Regions from separate parts of the Gordonia sp. NPDC003424 genome, predicted to be linked through region 1. Evidence: predicted binding sites of a transcription regulator. Region 1 holds the regulator's gene; the other holds the start of a gene.
The links. The regulator HspR, encoded in region 1, represses chaperone genes until heat shock. The targets are predictions, from matches to a motif close to ANNTGAGTNNNNNNNACTCANNT.

Region 1 (7,700 bases):
TCGCGAAACTGGTGATGACCGCACCGTGACCGCGCCGCGACCGCGCCATCACCGTGGCGGATCGGTGGCCGGCGGATCGGTGGTGAGGGGATTCAGGCCGGGGCGGGTTCGAGCTCGCCGCCCGGGAAGCCGAAGATACGGGCGATGGTGCCCTTGATGATGAAGCGCGGGAACATCTCCGTGGCCACCAGCGTCTGCTGCTGGATCAACCCTTCGAGCAGCGCGACGATCAGTTCGGCGGTGCGCTCGGGCCGGTTGGGTTCGTAGCGCGAGACGAACGGCTCGGTGAAATCGATGAACACCGCGCGGTTGCGCAGCACCTGCTCGCGCAGATCGTCGTCGAACTGGGCCTCCACCAGAATCGCGAAGTGCGCCTTGACGAACCCTTCGCCCTCGGTGCACATCGCCATGACGAAGTCGGTGGTGCAGTCGAGCACCAGCTCCGGTGTCGCATCGTCGCCGGCGAGCATCGGCGCGAACGACCGCATCGCCACATCCCACATCACGGCGTGCGCGGCCTCGATGGCCAGCGACAGCAGCTTCGACCGGGTCGGCGCGTAGTAGTTGACCGAACCCGCCGGGAGTCCGGCGGCCTCGTCGACGGACCGATGCGTCACCGCGTGGAGCCCGCGGGTCGAGATGATCTCCAGCGTCGCCCGCGCGAATCGCGTGCGCCGATCCGGGGCATCGTGACCGCTACCCGCCGCGTTCTTGCTCACGAAGCCCCCCGCCTCACAGTCTGTGGTGGAGAGTGTAAACGGACCGCGGTCAGAAAGAGGCCGATGGGCGACAGCCGCGGACATTGAGTCACTCCGACTCAACTTTTTCGGCGAAACCGGGAACAATACGGCCGGCCTCCCCGTTGGACACTTCGAGAAACCTGAGTGAGATAGACTCAAGTCGGTTTGACTCATCGTCTTCGATTCAGTAAGACATGAGTCGGTTGCACTGAAGTTCAGGTTTCGACAGACGTACAAGGTGTCACACCACCTCGGTGCAGACCCATGACTAGGAGGAAACACATGTCCCGTGCAGTTGGAATCGACCTCGGCACCACCAACTCGGTGGTGTCGGTGCTCGAAGGCGGCGAGCCCGCCGTCATCGCCAACGCCGAAGGCTCCCGTACGACCCCGTCGGTGGTCGCGTTCGCGCGCAACGGCGAGGTCCTGGTCGGACAGCCGGCAAAGAACCAGGCGGTCACCAACGTCGACCGCACCATCCGGTCCGTCAAGCGCCACATGGGCGAGGGCGACTGGTCCGTCGAGATCGACGACAAGAAGTACACCCCGCAGGAGATCAGCGCGCGCACGCTGATGAAGCTCAAGCGCGACGCCGAGGCCTACCTGGGTGAGGACGTCTCCGACGCCGTGATCACCGTGCCGGCCTACTTCAACGACTCGCAGCGTCAGGCCACCAAGGAGGCCGGACAGATCGCGGGCCTCAACGTGCTGCGCATCGTCAACGAGCCCACCGCGGCCGCCCTGGCCTACGGCCTGGACAAGGGCGAGAAGGAGCAGACCATCCTGGTCTTCGACCTCGGTGGCGGCACCTTCGACGTCTCGCTGCTGGAGATCGGCGACGGCGTCGTCGAGGTCCGTGCCACCTCGGGTGACAACCACCTCGGTGGTGACGACTGGGATCAGCGCATCGTCGACTGGCTCGTCGAGAAGTTCAAGGCCCAGAACGGTATCGACCTGACCAAGGACAAGATGGCCATGCAGCGTCTGCGTGAGGCTGCCGAGAAGGCCAAGATCGAACTGTCTGCATCGCAGAGCACCTCGATCAACCTGCCCTACATCACCGTCGACGCCGACAAGAATCCGCTGTTCCTCGACGAGCAGCTCTCGCGCAGCGAGTTCCAGAAGATCACGAGCGATCTGCTCGAGCGCACCCGCGCGCCGTTCCAGGCCGTCATCAAGGACGCCGGGATCGCCGTCGGCGACATCGACCATGTCGTGCTCGTCGGTGGATCGACCCGTATGCCCGCGGTCTCGGATCTGGTCAAGGAACTGACCGGTGGCCAGGAGCCCAACAAGGGCGTCAACCCGGACGAGGTCGTCGCCGTCGGCGCCGCCCTGCAGGCCGGCGTCCTGCGCGGCGAGGTCAAGGACGTGCTGCTGCTCGACGTCACCCCGCTCTCCCTCGGTATCGAGACCAAGGGCGGCGTGATGCACAAGCTGATCGAGCGCAACACCACCATCCCGACCAAGCGCAGCGAGACCTACACCACGGCCGAGGACAATCAGCCGTCGGTGCAGATCCAGGTCTATCAGGGTGAGCGCGAGATCGCGTCGCACAACAAGCTGCTCGGCTCCTTCGAGCTCGGCGGCATCGCTCCGGCGCCGCAGGGTGTCCCCCAGATCGAGGTGACCTTCGACATCGACGCCAACGGCATCGTGCACGTCACCGCGAAGGACAAGGGCACCGGCAAGGAGAACAGCATCCGTATCCAGGACGGTTCCGGCCTGAGCAAGGACGAGATCGACCGGATGATCAAGGACGCCGAGGCGCACGCCGACGAGGACCGCAAGCGTCGTGAGGAGGCCGAGACCCGCAACCAGGCCGAGTCCCTGGTCAACCACACCGAGAAGTTCCTCAAGGACAACGAGGACAAGGTTCCCGGCGAGGTCAAGGACAAGGTCAACGCGGCCATCGCGGAGGCCAACGAGTCACTGAAGGGCAACGACATCGCGGCCATCAAGTCCGCGATCGAGAAGCTCTCGGCCGAGTCCCAGGAGATGGGCCAGGCGATCTACGCCGCCTCGGCTGCCGAGTCGCCCAACGGTTCGGCACCCACCGGTGAGCAGGCCGCCGACAGCGACGTCGTCGACGCCGAGGTCGTCGACGAGCCGACCTCCGGGGACAACAAGTGACCCAGGACGGGACCGGATCCGGCGTCGGGAACGCCGCGAGCGAACCCGAGCTGGGTCCGGTCGACCCCGACCAGGAAGTCGACATGCCGATCACGGTGACCGACCGCCGCGTCATCGATCCCGAGACGGGAGAGGTGCGCCGGCCGGCACCCGGCGCCGAAGAGGTGACCCCCAGCTCGGTCGCCGACGAGGAGATCGCCGAACTGACCGCCGCACTCCAGCGGGAGCGAGCCCAGTTCGCGAACTTCAAGCGGCGTGCCGCCGAGGAGAAGCAGGGATCGGTCGCCTTCGGCAAGCAGGTGCTCATCGAGAAACTGCTCCCGCTGCTCGACGATCTCGACCGTGCCCGCGAGCACGGCGACCTCGAGAGCGGGCCGCTGCGGGCGATCGCCGACAAGCTCGGCACCACGCTCGCCGGCGAGGGACTGGCCAAGTTCGGAGAGTCGGGCGACTCGTTCGACCCGGAACTCCACGAGGCCGTCCAGCACGACGGTGACGGTGCGCAGCCCGTCCTCGGGCAGGTCTATCGCAGCGGCTATCGGCTCGGCGAGAAGGTGATCCGCACCGCGATGGTGACCGTCACCGATCCGGTACCGGCGGCACAACCGCAACCCGAAGAGTCTGGTGCACAATAAGCGCAACCCTCCCGCTCCCTGAGGTGCGCGGAGCGCCGGCGACGAGCCACGAAGGGTCTTCGTGGCTCGTCGCACAGGGAGCGCAACACCACAACTTCACAACGACAACTTCATCCAGACAACTGAGATACCGAAGGAGGTGACGTCTGGTGGCTCCACAACGTGAGTGGTTGGAACAAGACTTCTACAAGGACCTCGGCGTTGCTTCTGACGCTTCGGCTGAAGAGATCAAGAAGGCCTACCGCAAGCTCGCACGCGAGCTGCACCCCGACGCCAATCCGGGGGACTCGGCGGCCGAGGAGCGCTTCAAGCGGGTGTCCGAAGCCCACAGCGTGCTGTCCGATGCAGAGAAGCGCAAAGAGTACGACGAGACCCGCGCCATGTTCGCCGGCGGACGATTCCGCGGCGGGGGCAACGGATTTCCCGGGGGATTCCCGGGCGGGGGAACGACTTACACCACCACCGGTGGCGACTTCAACATCGGCGACCTGTTCGGTGGGGGCGGCGGCGACGGTGGCGGACTCGGCGATCTGTTCGGTGATCTGTTCACCGGCGGACGCGGCCAGCGCACGTCGACGGCGAGTCGGCCCAAGCGTGGCAACGACCTCGAGACCGAGACGAGCCTCAGCTTCAAAGACGCCGCTCTCGGTACGACCGTACAACTCCGCGTGACCAGCCCGGCGCCCTGCACCACGTGCCACGGCAGTGGTGCCAAGCCCGGCACCAGCCCGCGAGTCTGCCCGAGCTGCAACGGTTCCGGCTTCATCAGCCGCAACCAGGGGGCGTTCGGCTTCAGTGAGCCGTGCCAGGACTGCCAGGGGACCGGATCGCGGATCGACGACCCGTGCTCCGATTGCGACGGCACCGGCGTCAAGGTCCGGGCCCGCACGATCAACGTCCGTATCCCGTCCGGCGTCGAGGATGGTCAGCGTATCCGGCTGGCCGGCCAAGGTGAGGCCGGACGGCGAGGCGCGCCGTCGGGCGACCTGTACGTGGTCGTGCACGTGACCGCCGACAAGGTGTTCACGCGCAGCGGCAACGACCTCAAAGTACAACTGCCGGTGAGCATTTCAGAACTCATCCTCGGCGCCACGGTGTCCGTGCCGACGCTGGAGGGCTCGGTCGGGGTCAAGATCCCGGCCAACACCACCGACGGCCGCACCCTGCGGGTGCGTGGCCGTGGTGTGCCCAAGCGGTCGGGTGGCGCCGGCGACCTGCTCGTCACCGTCAAGGTGGCGGTGCCGCCGAAACTCGACGACGCAGCCGTCGACGCGATGCGCGCCTATGCCGACGCGGAGAAGGCCAGCGGATTCGATCCTCGCGCGGGATGGGGGCGATGAATCATGGCAGCCCACGACAACGACCGTGAGTCCGCCGCGACGTTCATGATCTCGGTGGCCGCCGAACTCGCCGGCATGCACGCGCAGACGCTGCGCACCTATGACCGGTTGGGCCTGGTGACGCCGCAACGCGCCAGCGGTGGCGGACGGCGATACTCGTCGCGCGACGTCGAACTCCTGCGCGAGATCCAGCGTCTGTCGCAGGACGAGGGCGTCAACCTCGCCGGCATCAAACGGATCATCGACCTCGAGAACCAGGTCGACGCGCTCCAGTCGCGACTCCGTGAACTGCAGGCGCAGCTCGAGCAGGCGACACAGCGCCGCAGCGGCGAACTCGTCCCGGTGCCGCGGACCAGCGCACTCGTGGTCTGGCAGCCGCGGCGCAAGCGCACCGCCGACTGATCGACGCTCAGGTGGCTTCGCTACCCTGAGCACCGCGACCAGCCAGCCACCGACGACAGGACCGAACATGGCCGACACCACAGCCGCCCCGATGGGCGGCTCGTCGGCCGGTTCGGTCCTCGGCATTTCCGTGGTCGAGGACCAGGTGGCATCGGTGGTCCGGGCCGCCGACGGATCCGTCATCGCCAGCAATCTGGTGGACCTGCCCGACCCGTCGGCACAGAGCGCGCAGACCGCGATCAGGGAACTCGTCGAGTCGGTGCCGTACGAGATCGACCGCATCGGCATCGCCTGCGCACGCCCGGCCACCCAGAACTATCTGCAGGCGAACCTGTCGCCGGCCGGCGGGCGGCCCGGCTGGTACAGCAAGGTGTCGGTCACCGACCTGCCGGCGGCGCTCGCCGAGGCGGCCCGCGCCGAACTACCCAACCGAGGCATCATCGCCGCGATCGATCTCGACCGATCGGCGATCCCCTCGCCGGGCTCATCGGTCGTCACGCTCGATTCCGCCACCGGCGAGGTACTCGGGACCGCCGAGTTCGCCTACGGCACGCCCGGACCCGTCACCGACCCGACCTGCGCCCGGGAGGTCGCCGACGCCCTGACGTCGGCTCCCGGCGGGTCATCGGTGACATCGATCGTGTGCACCGGCCCCGGCGCTGAGGTCGCAGGTGCCGCACCGGCCCTCGAATACGCACTGGCCCGCCCCGTCACCGTCGTCGATCAGCCGGCACTCGCACCGGCGGCGGGCGCGGCGATCATCGCGGCGAAGCCACCCGGCGTACATCGCGGAACGTCCAATCGCCGCTGGTGGCTGATCGGAGCGGCGCTGGCCGGGGCTCTCGCTCTCGGTGCGATCGCCGCATCGGCCGTGTTCGCGGGCGTCGATTCCGAACGCGACGACGCCGTGCCGGCGACCACCACGACCATCACTCAGCCGGCGTCGACGACCACCGTGGTCCGTACCGCCGAACCGGTCACCGAGACCCGCACCGAGCGTGAGACGGCGACCGTCAGCGCGCCCGCCCCTGCCCCGAGCACGACGACCGTCACCAACACGGAGACGCAGACCGAGACCGCCGAACCGTCGACGGTCACCGTCACCGTCACCGAGACGGCCGACGGCGGCTTCGGCGGCCAAAGCCCCGCGCCGTAGCATTCTCGCTGGTCGAGTAGGTGACCGGCCGGGACGTGGTCGATTTTTTCGCTGGTCGGGTGGGTGACTGGCCGGGACGTGGCCGATTTTTTCGTTGGTCGGGTGGGTGACTGGTCGGGATGTGGTCGACTTTTTCGTTGGTCGGGTGGGTGGCTGGTCGGGGCGTGGTCGACTTTTTCGTTGGTCGGGTGGGTGGCTGGCCGGGGCGTGGCCGATTTTTTCGTTGGTCGGGTGGGTGGCTGGCCGGGGCGTGGCCGATTTTTTCGTTGGTCGGGTGGGTGGCTGGCCCGGGACGTGGCCGACTTTTTTTGTTGGTCGGGTGGGTGGCTGGCTGGGGCGTGGTCGATTTTTTCGTTGGTCGGGTGGGTGGCTGGCCGGGATGTGGTCGATTTTTTCGCTGGTCGAGTAAGTGACCGAGCGCTAGCGAGGGAACGCATCGAGACCCACCTGAGGAGCCGGCGAGGAACGAGAGCGTCTCCCCGTTCCCTGAGGAGCCGGCGAGGAACGAGCCGGCCTCTCGAAGGGTCAGTGCACGGGGTCGTGCTGGATCACCTCGCCCGGCACACCCGCGATCAGCAGGCGTCGGCGCGTCGCCTCGATCATGTCGGCCGACCCGGCGATCAGCACCTGATGGCCCTCCCATTCATGCCATCCACCTGCAGCGACAACGTCGGCGAGCGTGCCGATGCGGTGCTCGATGCCGAGCGACTCGGGTGTCGCCGACGATCTGATCCACCACGGGTCGGTGGTCTCCTCCGACACCGCGGTCACGTGCAGCCACGGGTTGGTCGCCGCGATGCGCCGCAACACCGCGAGGTCGTAGAGCTCGCCGGGGTAGCGCATGCCGTAGAAGATGTGCGTCGACGGCGAGTCCGCACGTTTGGACATCTCGATCAGCAGGGCTCGCAGCGGGGCCAGACCGGTTCCGCCGGCCACCATCAGCACCGGGCGGTCCGGATCGACGTGAAGTGTTCCGTGCATCTGGGAAAACGTCCAGACGTCGCCGGGCCGGGTTTCGGCGACCACCGCGCCGCTCATCGATCCACCCGGGATGGCGCGGATGTGAAACTCGAGTTCACCCGCCGGATTGGGTGGGATCGCGGGCGAGAAATTCCGCCACAACCGGGGGCGCTGTGGGATGTGGACCTCCAGATACTGACCGGCGGCGAACCGTTGTGGTGCCGAACTGACCAGCCGGACGACGGCCAGATCCCGGGTGATGCGGAACTTCTCGACGACCTCCGCCGTCCACAATGCCGGCAGCGGCGCGGTCTCGGCTGCGCCGCGCATCACG
Region 2 (7,700 bases), on a different contig from region 1:
ACCCACAATTGGAGGTCGGCGTGCATGGCGTTGTACGCGACGGGACTGTCGGCGTCGGACCGCACCTGCGCATGCTGTCGGTTGACGGCTTGGCGGTATCGACGGCGGTCGTCGGCGTTGCCCATCGCGGCAACCGCCAGATACGACGCGGTGGTCCGAGCCCGCTTGACCGGGTGCAGATCCAGTCGGCCGCTCTCGACCTTGCTGCGGGCGACGCCATAGCCGACGGCGGGATTCGCGAGCTGCATGATGATGTTGGCGGTGCTCATGGTGGTGCCCATCGACATCAGCGACCTCGCGAAGAAGCTGCTGTCGATGTTGTCGAGTTCGGTACGCGACATGCGTTGGGTTGGCTGGGTCATCGGTCTACCTCTCGGGTGTCCGGCGGCTGGTCACACGAAATCTGAATACGAGTGTATTCAGATTGCGATGGACCCAGTATTGGCCACGCGATTCGGCGTTGTCAATGGCGGTGTGTCGGTGGAAGGTGGTTCGGCGTCCTATTCGTGCGCTCCCGAAAGTGTCGGACCCCGGTTGTAGTGTTCCTGTTCATCGGGATCGATGAATGATGAAGCGGGTCACCACCGGTGGCCTGTCCAGAGAGTGATGCGGGCTGAGGATCCGGGTCCGGCGCCGACGCGTCCTATCCGCTCACGGAGTCGGGTGGCGGACAAACATGCCCGCAGACGCCCCGAATGCGAACGCAACCGCAAACGCAGGGAGGAGGGTGTGGTTGATCAGCTGCGGACCTTGCCGTGACTGCGTAGTCGTCGCGGGTGAAGTCGCGTAGCCGCTACTCGCGTTCTGCACAGGGGCGTCGGACATCCTCGGAGCACTCAAACTCATCCGAGAGCGGAGCCCGACATGGCTGCACGAAGCGTCACCATCACCCTCACCAACGACATCGACGCCGCGTTGGTGCTGACGCATTGGGATCTTGACCACGGGGTGTGGGGCACCAATCCGCCCGCGCGGATCGAACCCGGAACGTCGGCAACCTGGGAGGCGGAGTCTGACGGCGTCGCCACCGGCACCGAGGGATCGGTGGACTTCGAGCTGGACCTCGGCGCCGGAACCACGGGTCGGGTCCACTTGTTCTTCGACAACCCGTTCGTCGGCAGCAACTCCTACGATCAGTCCGCGCCGGCGGCGTTCAGCTTCACCGGGCCGGGCGGCAGCGACGGCAACGACTCGACGTTCCGGTTGACCCTCACCGACGCGTCGACGACCGGTGACGGCATCCCCGACGACTGGAAGCGCAACGGTGTCACGATCGACCCCGGCGACGGCTCCGGACCCCAGTTCGTCGACCTCCCGGCCATGGGCGCCACGGTCGACAAGGCAGACGTATTCGTTCACCTCGACTGGATGGCCGACGCCACGCACAGCGACGCCCCGACCCAGGCCGCGATCAAACTGGTCGTGGACGCGTTCGCGAATGCTCCCTACATCAGCCGTAACGGGGCGATCGGCATCAACCTGCACGTGGACGCGGGTCCGAACAGCATCATGAACTTCGCGACCAACGCCACGTGGGGCGGACTGAGCCGAGCGAAGAACGTGGGTCACGTCGTGCAGCTCGGATCGTCGGTGAACGACTCGGGCAACAACGTGGTGACCTACGACTGGACCGAGTTCGACAAGCTCAAGAAACGCCCCGGCGGCTACTTCTCGTCTGGGCGGGCCCAGATCTTCCGGTACGCGGTAGCGGCGCACCAACTGGGTTCGGCCGCCAACAGCGGGATCGCGCGCGACATCCCGACCTCGGACTTCATCGTGAGTCTCGGGACATTCGGCGCTGTCAACAACACGCAGTACGGCGGTACGTTCATGCACGAACTCGGCCACGCCCTGGGACTCGACCACGGTGGTGGGGACGCGACCAACAACAAGCCCAACTATGTCAGCGTGATGAATTACCTGTGGCAGTTCTTCGGTGTGACCCGGAGCGGCACAACGCTTCTCGACTACTCGAACGCGGCACTCATCGCCCTGAACGAAGCCGCGTTGAATGAGACCGTCGGCCTCGGACCGGGTTCGGCCGGCGTCGCGATCAAACACTGGGTGCCGGCCACACCTGCCGCGCCGGCGGGCTTCGTCCAGGTCAATGATGCCTCCCAGCCCATCGACTGGGATGGTGACGGGCTGACGACGAAGACGAACGTCGCGTTCGACACGAACAACGACTCGAGCACCGGCACATTGGCGCCCTACGACGACTGGCTGCATCTGCGCATCAAGGGCGGATCGGTGGGTGGCGCAGGCTATTCCCCGCCGGCGGTCTCCAACGCGGTGACGGTCGAACTCACCGAATCGATGGCCTCGGTCATCCTGCCCGCCGACACCACACCGCCCGTCACCACGGCCACACTCTTCCCGCCGCCGAACTCGCTCGGCTGGAACCGCACCGACGTGGTCGTGACGTTGACCGCCACCGACGACATCTCCGGGGTGGCACGGACCGAGTACACCGTCGACGGTCTGGGGCCGACGCACTACGTCGCGCCGTTCACGGTCTCCCCAGAAGGTGTGCACGACATCGACTTCGGGTCGATCGACCGCTCGCAGAACAAGGAGGAGCCGAAGAGCGTCCAGGTGCTGATCGACAAGACGGCGCCCGAGTTCGCGGTCTTCTACGATCCGGTCCTCGACGACATCCTGGTGACCGGCCGCGACGAACTCTCCGGGATCGACCCCGGCGCGCAACCACCGGCGAGTCGTGTGGACACCGAATGGACCCCGTTCGGGTCCGACACCGCGGAACTGCGCCGCTACCGTCTGACCGACAACGCGGGCAACTCGACGACGTTGATCATCAAGGTGCGTTGCTCGCCGACCACCTACGAGGCGAGCATCCTCGGCTATGTCTACGACGACGAGACCCATCGCCCGCCGCACCAGGTCGCCCAGGACGAGATCGCCGACGACACAAGGGATGCCGCCGCGCTGCGAAGTCTGGGTCGCGTCGCACAGGTTTACCGGCAGCGGAACACGCTGATCTTCTCGCGTCTCACCGGCCGACGTGACAGCACGCCGTTGCTGGGATTCACGCAGATCGTCGCCTTGGGGGCGGGGGAGTCGAGAATGGTGACACGCGCCCGCTACGACGTGCTCGACGACTACACGATCCTCTCCGAGGAGCGGCCCGCACTGACGTGCATCCCGTGCGGCCGGCGTCCCGACGACGGGCAGCGGACACCCGACGACCACGCGACGGGCCGCGCGTCCGACACGTCGCATCAACGACGCTGTGCACCCGAGATCGTCAACGAGCGGGACACGCGTGGGCAGGTGACGTTGCGGGTCGTCAGCCGGGATGGCGGGTTGGCCGTGGAGCAGTGATGGGCGGCTGCTGCCACCGCTGCCGCGGCGGGGGACCATGCTGTTTCCGTGACTGTCGGTTGCGGGGGAATGTCTACCCTCGAGTCGCCAGTTCGACGATGGTGATCTCCGGCGGCGCGGCCACCCGTACCGGCGGCCCCCAGGCGCCGGCGCCGCGAGTGGTGTAGACGGTGGTCCTGCCGATCCGGTCGACACCTTCGACGGTGGGTTGCTGCAGCGGCACCAGATAGCGCAGGGGCCAGATCTGGCCGGCGTGGGTGTGGCCGGAGACCTGGAAGTCGACGCCGGCGTCGGAGGCGCCCTCGGCTTGGACTGATTCGTGGGCGGCCAGCATCACGAACCGCGACGGGTCCCGTCCCGCCAGAGCCCGAGCGAGATCGGGACGGTATGGCTCCGGCGCCGTGTGGTCGTGGACGCCGGCCAGATCGATGGTGGAGCCGTTGCGTTCGAGTTCGACACGGTCGTTGAGGAGCGGTTGGATGCCGAGCTGCTTCCAGCGTGCGAACCAGTGTCCGCCGTCGTCGGCGTAGAACTCGTGGTTCCCGCTGACCGCGAAGACCCCCAGCGGTGCGGACAGGTCGGCCAGCGGCGCGAGGTCTGCGCCGACGCGGTCGACGGTGCCGTCGATGAGATCGCCCGCGAGCACGATCAGTTCGGGAGACTGGGCCATCACTGTGTCGACGGCGCGCTGGGTGAAGCGGCCGTCGCGGACAGGGCCGACGTGCAGATCGGAGATCACTGCGATCCGGGCGCCGTCGAAACCGGCAGGGAGGCGGTCGAATTGGATGCGTGCCGAGGTGACACGGGGAGTCGCGGCCTCGGTCAGGCCGTACCCGACCGCGCCCAATGAACCGATCACCAGCACGGCCGTGGATATCCGGAGCGCAGTCAACCGTCGCCGCGCGAACTCGGCGTCGTCGATACGGCGAAGGCGATGAACGAGCCGTGCGATCAACGACGCGACGCCGATGAGGATGATGCCAAGCGCGAGGTAGAGACCGATCGCCAGCCATGTCATCCCTACGAAGGCCGGGTAGCGCGCCCATCCGGGGTTCAGGGCGCTACCGGACGCGAACCCGATCAGCACCAGGGCCCAGAGCACGACGAGCACCCCCGCCGCCAGGTGCGACCACGGTCGCGGAACCGCGGTTGCCCGGACCAGCCGCCGATAGAACCAGAAGGTGAGCAGCCCGAGCATGATCGCGGGGATGAGTAGGAGCACGACTCCCACGATAGGCGGGCGCCGTTGGTGGGCTGCGCGTCGTCGCGGGACCGAATGGCCTGTTCACCCGAGGTTGGGCCGGGAGAACAGGGAGCCGCTACGTGCATGGATTTGATGTGGGGCTGGGGATTTCGCTCTGATCGGGTTTCGCAGGGCGACGGTCCGTCAGATCTTGATCCAATCGATGGCTGCGCCGGTGCAGAGAAACAAGACCAGCCACGCCACTCCGAGTACTGCCGGAATGAACTCGAGCGCCCAGATGAGTCGATACACGACAGGTGCTTTCCCGTGTTCGGTTGTTCAGGTTCGGGCTCGCTCATAATATGCCTCTGACCTGCGAGTACATTACGGGATCGGGGGAGCGTCGGTATCGTCCGGATCGCCACCACGGCGCAGTACCTCTGCTCGGGCACGCGCGATGCCACCGTGTTCGAGTGCTGCGAGAGCGGATTCGCCGGCCCACACGAGCTCGCCGCCGCGTCGCCGAACCTCGACGGTCATGCGTGCGCCGAGATGCTCGATCGCGCCCGGGACGTTGCGTCGTTGGCTGGGGATCGGCACCGGCAGGACGTGCGCATCGCCCAGTCGGCCGGATCCTTCGACTCGCACGCTGTACCGTCGCCCGGCGCAATGCAACGACCACGATTCGTCGGTCACCCGTGCCCGCACGGGTGAGATCAGCGGGTCGCCGACCCGCACCAGACGTCCGTCCGGCAGCAGGACCACGATGACGGTTACCTCGGTCTTCAGCGGTCCGGCGCGGACGATTCCGCCCGCGAAAGCCACGCACGCCTCGGGTTCTGCGAATCCCTGAGCCTGCCCCCACCACCAGCTCTCCGGGAACCCTTCACGGCCCCAATTCTTTTCGGCGTACACCTGTGCGCCGTCGAGGTCCCAGGTCTCATCGCCGACGGTCGCACTGCCGCTCGCTCGGCCGCCGAGCAGCCACGGATGCCAGTACTGGTTGAGCCCCGGCACGGAGTGGAAGAAACCGGAGGCGCCGTAACAGCGTCGCGGCCACGACACCGGATCGGTGACGCGGATGTCGAGTCGCGCATCCGGGCCCAGGTCCAGGTGAACTTCGTCCACATCGGCGTGAAAGGCCGAATTCGCGCTGATCTCGAGAGCTTGGGGATTGTCGAGCGCGCCCGGATGCGCGCACGTGCGTAGGAAGCGATGCGGGTGGGCGGCCAGGCCCAAGGTGGCCCAGCGCTCGCCGCTCGGCGACGTGTTCACCCCGCACAACGCGATCAACGTGCGACCCCGGTCGGGTTGGGTGAACCGCCAGAAGTAGCCCTCCATGGCCACGCCGTGTGCCGGCAGGAGATTGCCGAATGGACGGTCTGCGCCGGTGGCGCGATAGCGAGAGCTCAGCCCGAACATATCTCTAGGCCCCAGCCCGGCGTCGTTGGAGTTCCGACGTTGATCGCAGCGCGCGCCGGCGAGGCGCCGAGGAGCACTATTGCGGCCTCCGCGATATCGCCGTGTCCTTCATGGGCTACTCCTACCGCCGCGCTCCTCGAGCCAGGCTATCGCGAGCCGGTCAACAAGGCGCAACACGACATGCCCCTCGCCAGTCCGGAAACCGACCGGGTGCCGCAGCCGATAAAGTGACCCAGGACACACAGCAATCGCAAACCTGAGCGGAATGCACTCAACTCTACTGGCGTTGCACCCTTCGAATGGCTCATACTTGAGCCTGTTGGACTAAAGAGAGAAAGGTACACGCCAAGTGGACAGCTTCAACCCGACCACCAAGACGCAGCAGGCGCTGAGTGCTGCTGTGCAGGCGGCGGCCGCTGCTGGCAATTCCGACGTGCGTCCGGCTCACATCCTGGTGGCGCTGCTCGATCAGTCCGATGGCATCGCTGCGCCGCTGCTGAAGGCGGTTGGAGTCGATCCGTCGACGGTTCGCGCACAGGCCCAGGCTCTCGTGAACCGCGCCCCGACGGTCTCCAGCTCGAGCGCGCAGCCCCAACTATCCCGCGAGTCGATTGCGGCCATCACCGCAGCTCAACAGCTCGCGGGCGAACTCAACGACGAATACGTCTCGACCGAACACATCCTCGTGGGTCTGGCCACCGGTGACTCCGACACCGCCAAACTGCTGGCCAATGTGGGGGCCACCCCGCAGGCTCTGCAGGAGGCGTTCGTCGCCGTGCGCGGCACTTCGCGGGTGACCTCCGAAGATCCGGAGTCGACGTATCAGGCGCTGGAGAAGTACTCCACCGACCTCACCTCCGCGGCGCGCGAGGGCAAGCTCGATCCGGTGATCGGCCGTGACGCCGAGATCCGTCGTGTCGTCCAGGTGCTCTCGCGCCGGACCAAGAACAACCCGGTGCTCATCGGTGAACCCGGCGTCGGCAAGACCGCGATCGTCGAGGGTCTGGCCCAGCGCATCGTGGCCGGTGACGTGCCGGAGTCGTTGCGCAACAAGACCGTCATCTCCCTCGACATGGGTTCGATGGTCGCCGGCGCCAAGTACCGCGGCGAGTTCGAGGAGCGGCTCAAGGCCGTGCTCGACGAGATCAAGGGCTCGGCCGGCGAGATCATCACCTTCATCGACGAGCTGCACACCATCGTGGGTGCCGGTGCCACCGGCGATTCAGCGATGGATGCGGGCAACATGATCAAGCCGATGCTCGCCCGTGGCGAGTTGCGGCTGGTCGGCGCCACCACCCTCGAGGAGTACCGCAAGTACATCGAGAAGGACGCCGCACTCGAGCGGCGGTTCCAGCAGGTGTACGTCGGTGAGCCGTCGGTGGAGGACACCATCGGCATCCTGCGTGGTCTCAAGGAACGCTACGAGGTGCACCATGGCGTCCGCATCACCGACTCCGCATTGGTCTCGGCCGCAACGCTTTCCGACCGCTACATCACCTCCCGGTTCCTGCCGGACAAGGCCATCGACCTGGTCGACGAGGCCGCGTCTCGGCTCCGGATGGAGATCGACTCACGTCCCGAGGAGATCGACGAGGTCGAGCGCATCGTCCGTCGCCTCGAGGTCGAAGAGGTCGCCCTGCAGAAGGAGACCGACGCGGCGTCGAAGGAACGTCTCGAGAAGCTGCGCTCCGAACTGGCCGACCAGAAGGAGAAGCTCAACGAGCTCTCCGCCCGGTGGCAGTCGGAGAAGACC

Region 2: clpB (ATP-dependent chaperone ClpB) is a predicted target of HspR. The motif match lies at 6,202-6,224, and genes of this name have one in related genera.

Annotation. Positions count from the first base shown of each region.
Region 1 is NZ_JBSFQJ010000026.1:35,609-43,308, reverse strand. It holds gene ACWDTI_RS25225 (FAD-dependent monooxygenase) at 1-29, shown strand, start outside; gene ACWDTI_RS25220 (TetR/AcrR family transcriptional regulator) at 93-719, opposite strand; gene dnaK (molecular chaperone DnaK) at 1,023-2,873, shown strand; gene grpE (nucleotide exchange factor GrpE) at 2,957-3,508, shown strand; gene dnaJ (molecular chaperone DnaJ) at 3,658-4,848, shown strand; gene ACWDTI_RS25200 (heat shock protein transcriptional repressor HspR) at 4,852-5,250, shown strand; gene ACWDTI_RS25195 (hypothetical protein) at 5,318-6,406, shown strand; gene ACWDTI_RS25190 (FAD-binding oxidoreductase) at 6,932-7,700, opposite strand, start outside.
Region 2 is NZ_JBSFQJ010000017.1:57,654-65,353, forward strand. It holds gene ACWDTI_RS21135 (oxygenase MpaB family protein) at 1-362, opposite strand, end outside; gene ACWDTI_RS21140 (OmpL47-type beta-barrel domain-containing protein) at 865-3,342, shown strand; gene ACWDTI_RS21145 (metallophosphoesterase) at 3,416-4,540, opposite strand; gene ACWDTI_RS21150 (tocopherol cyclase family protein) at 4,910-5,947, opposite strand; gene clpB (ATP-dependent chaperone ClpB) at 6,297-7,700, shown strand, end outside.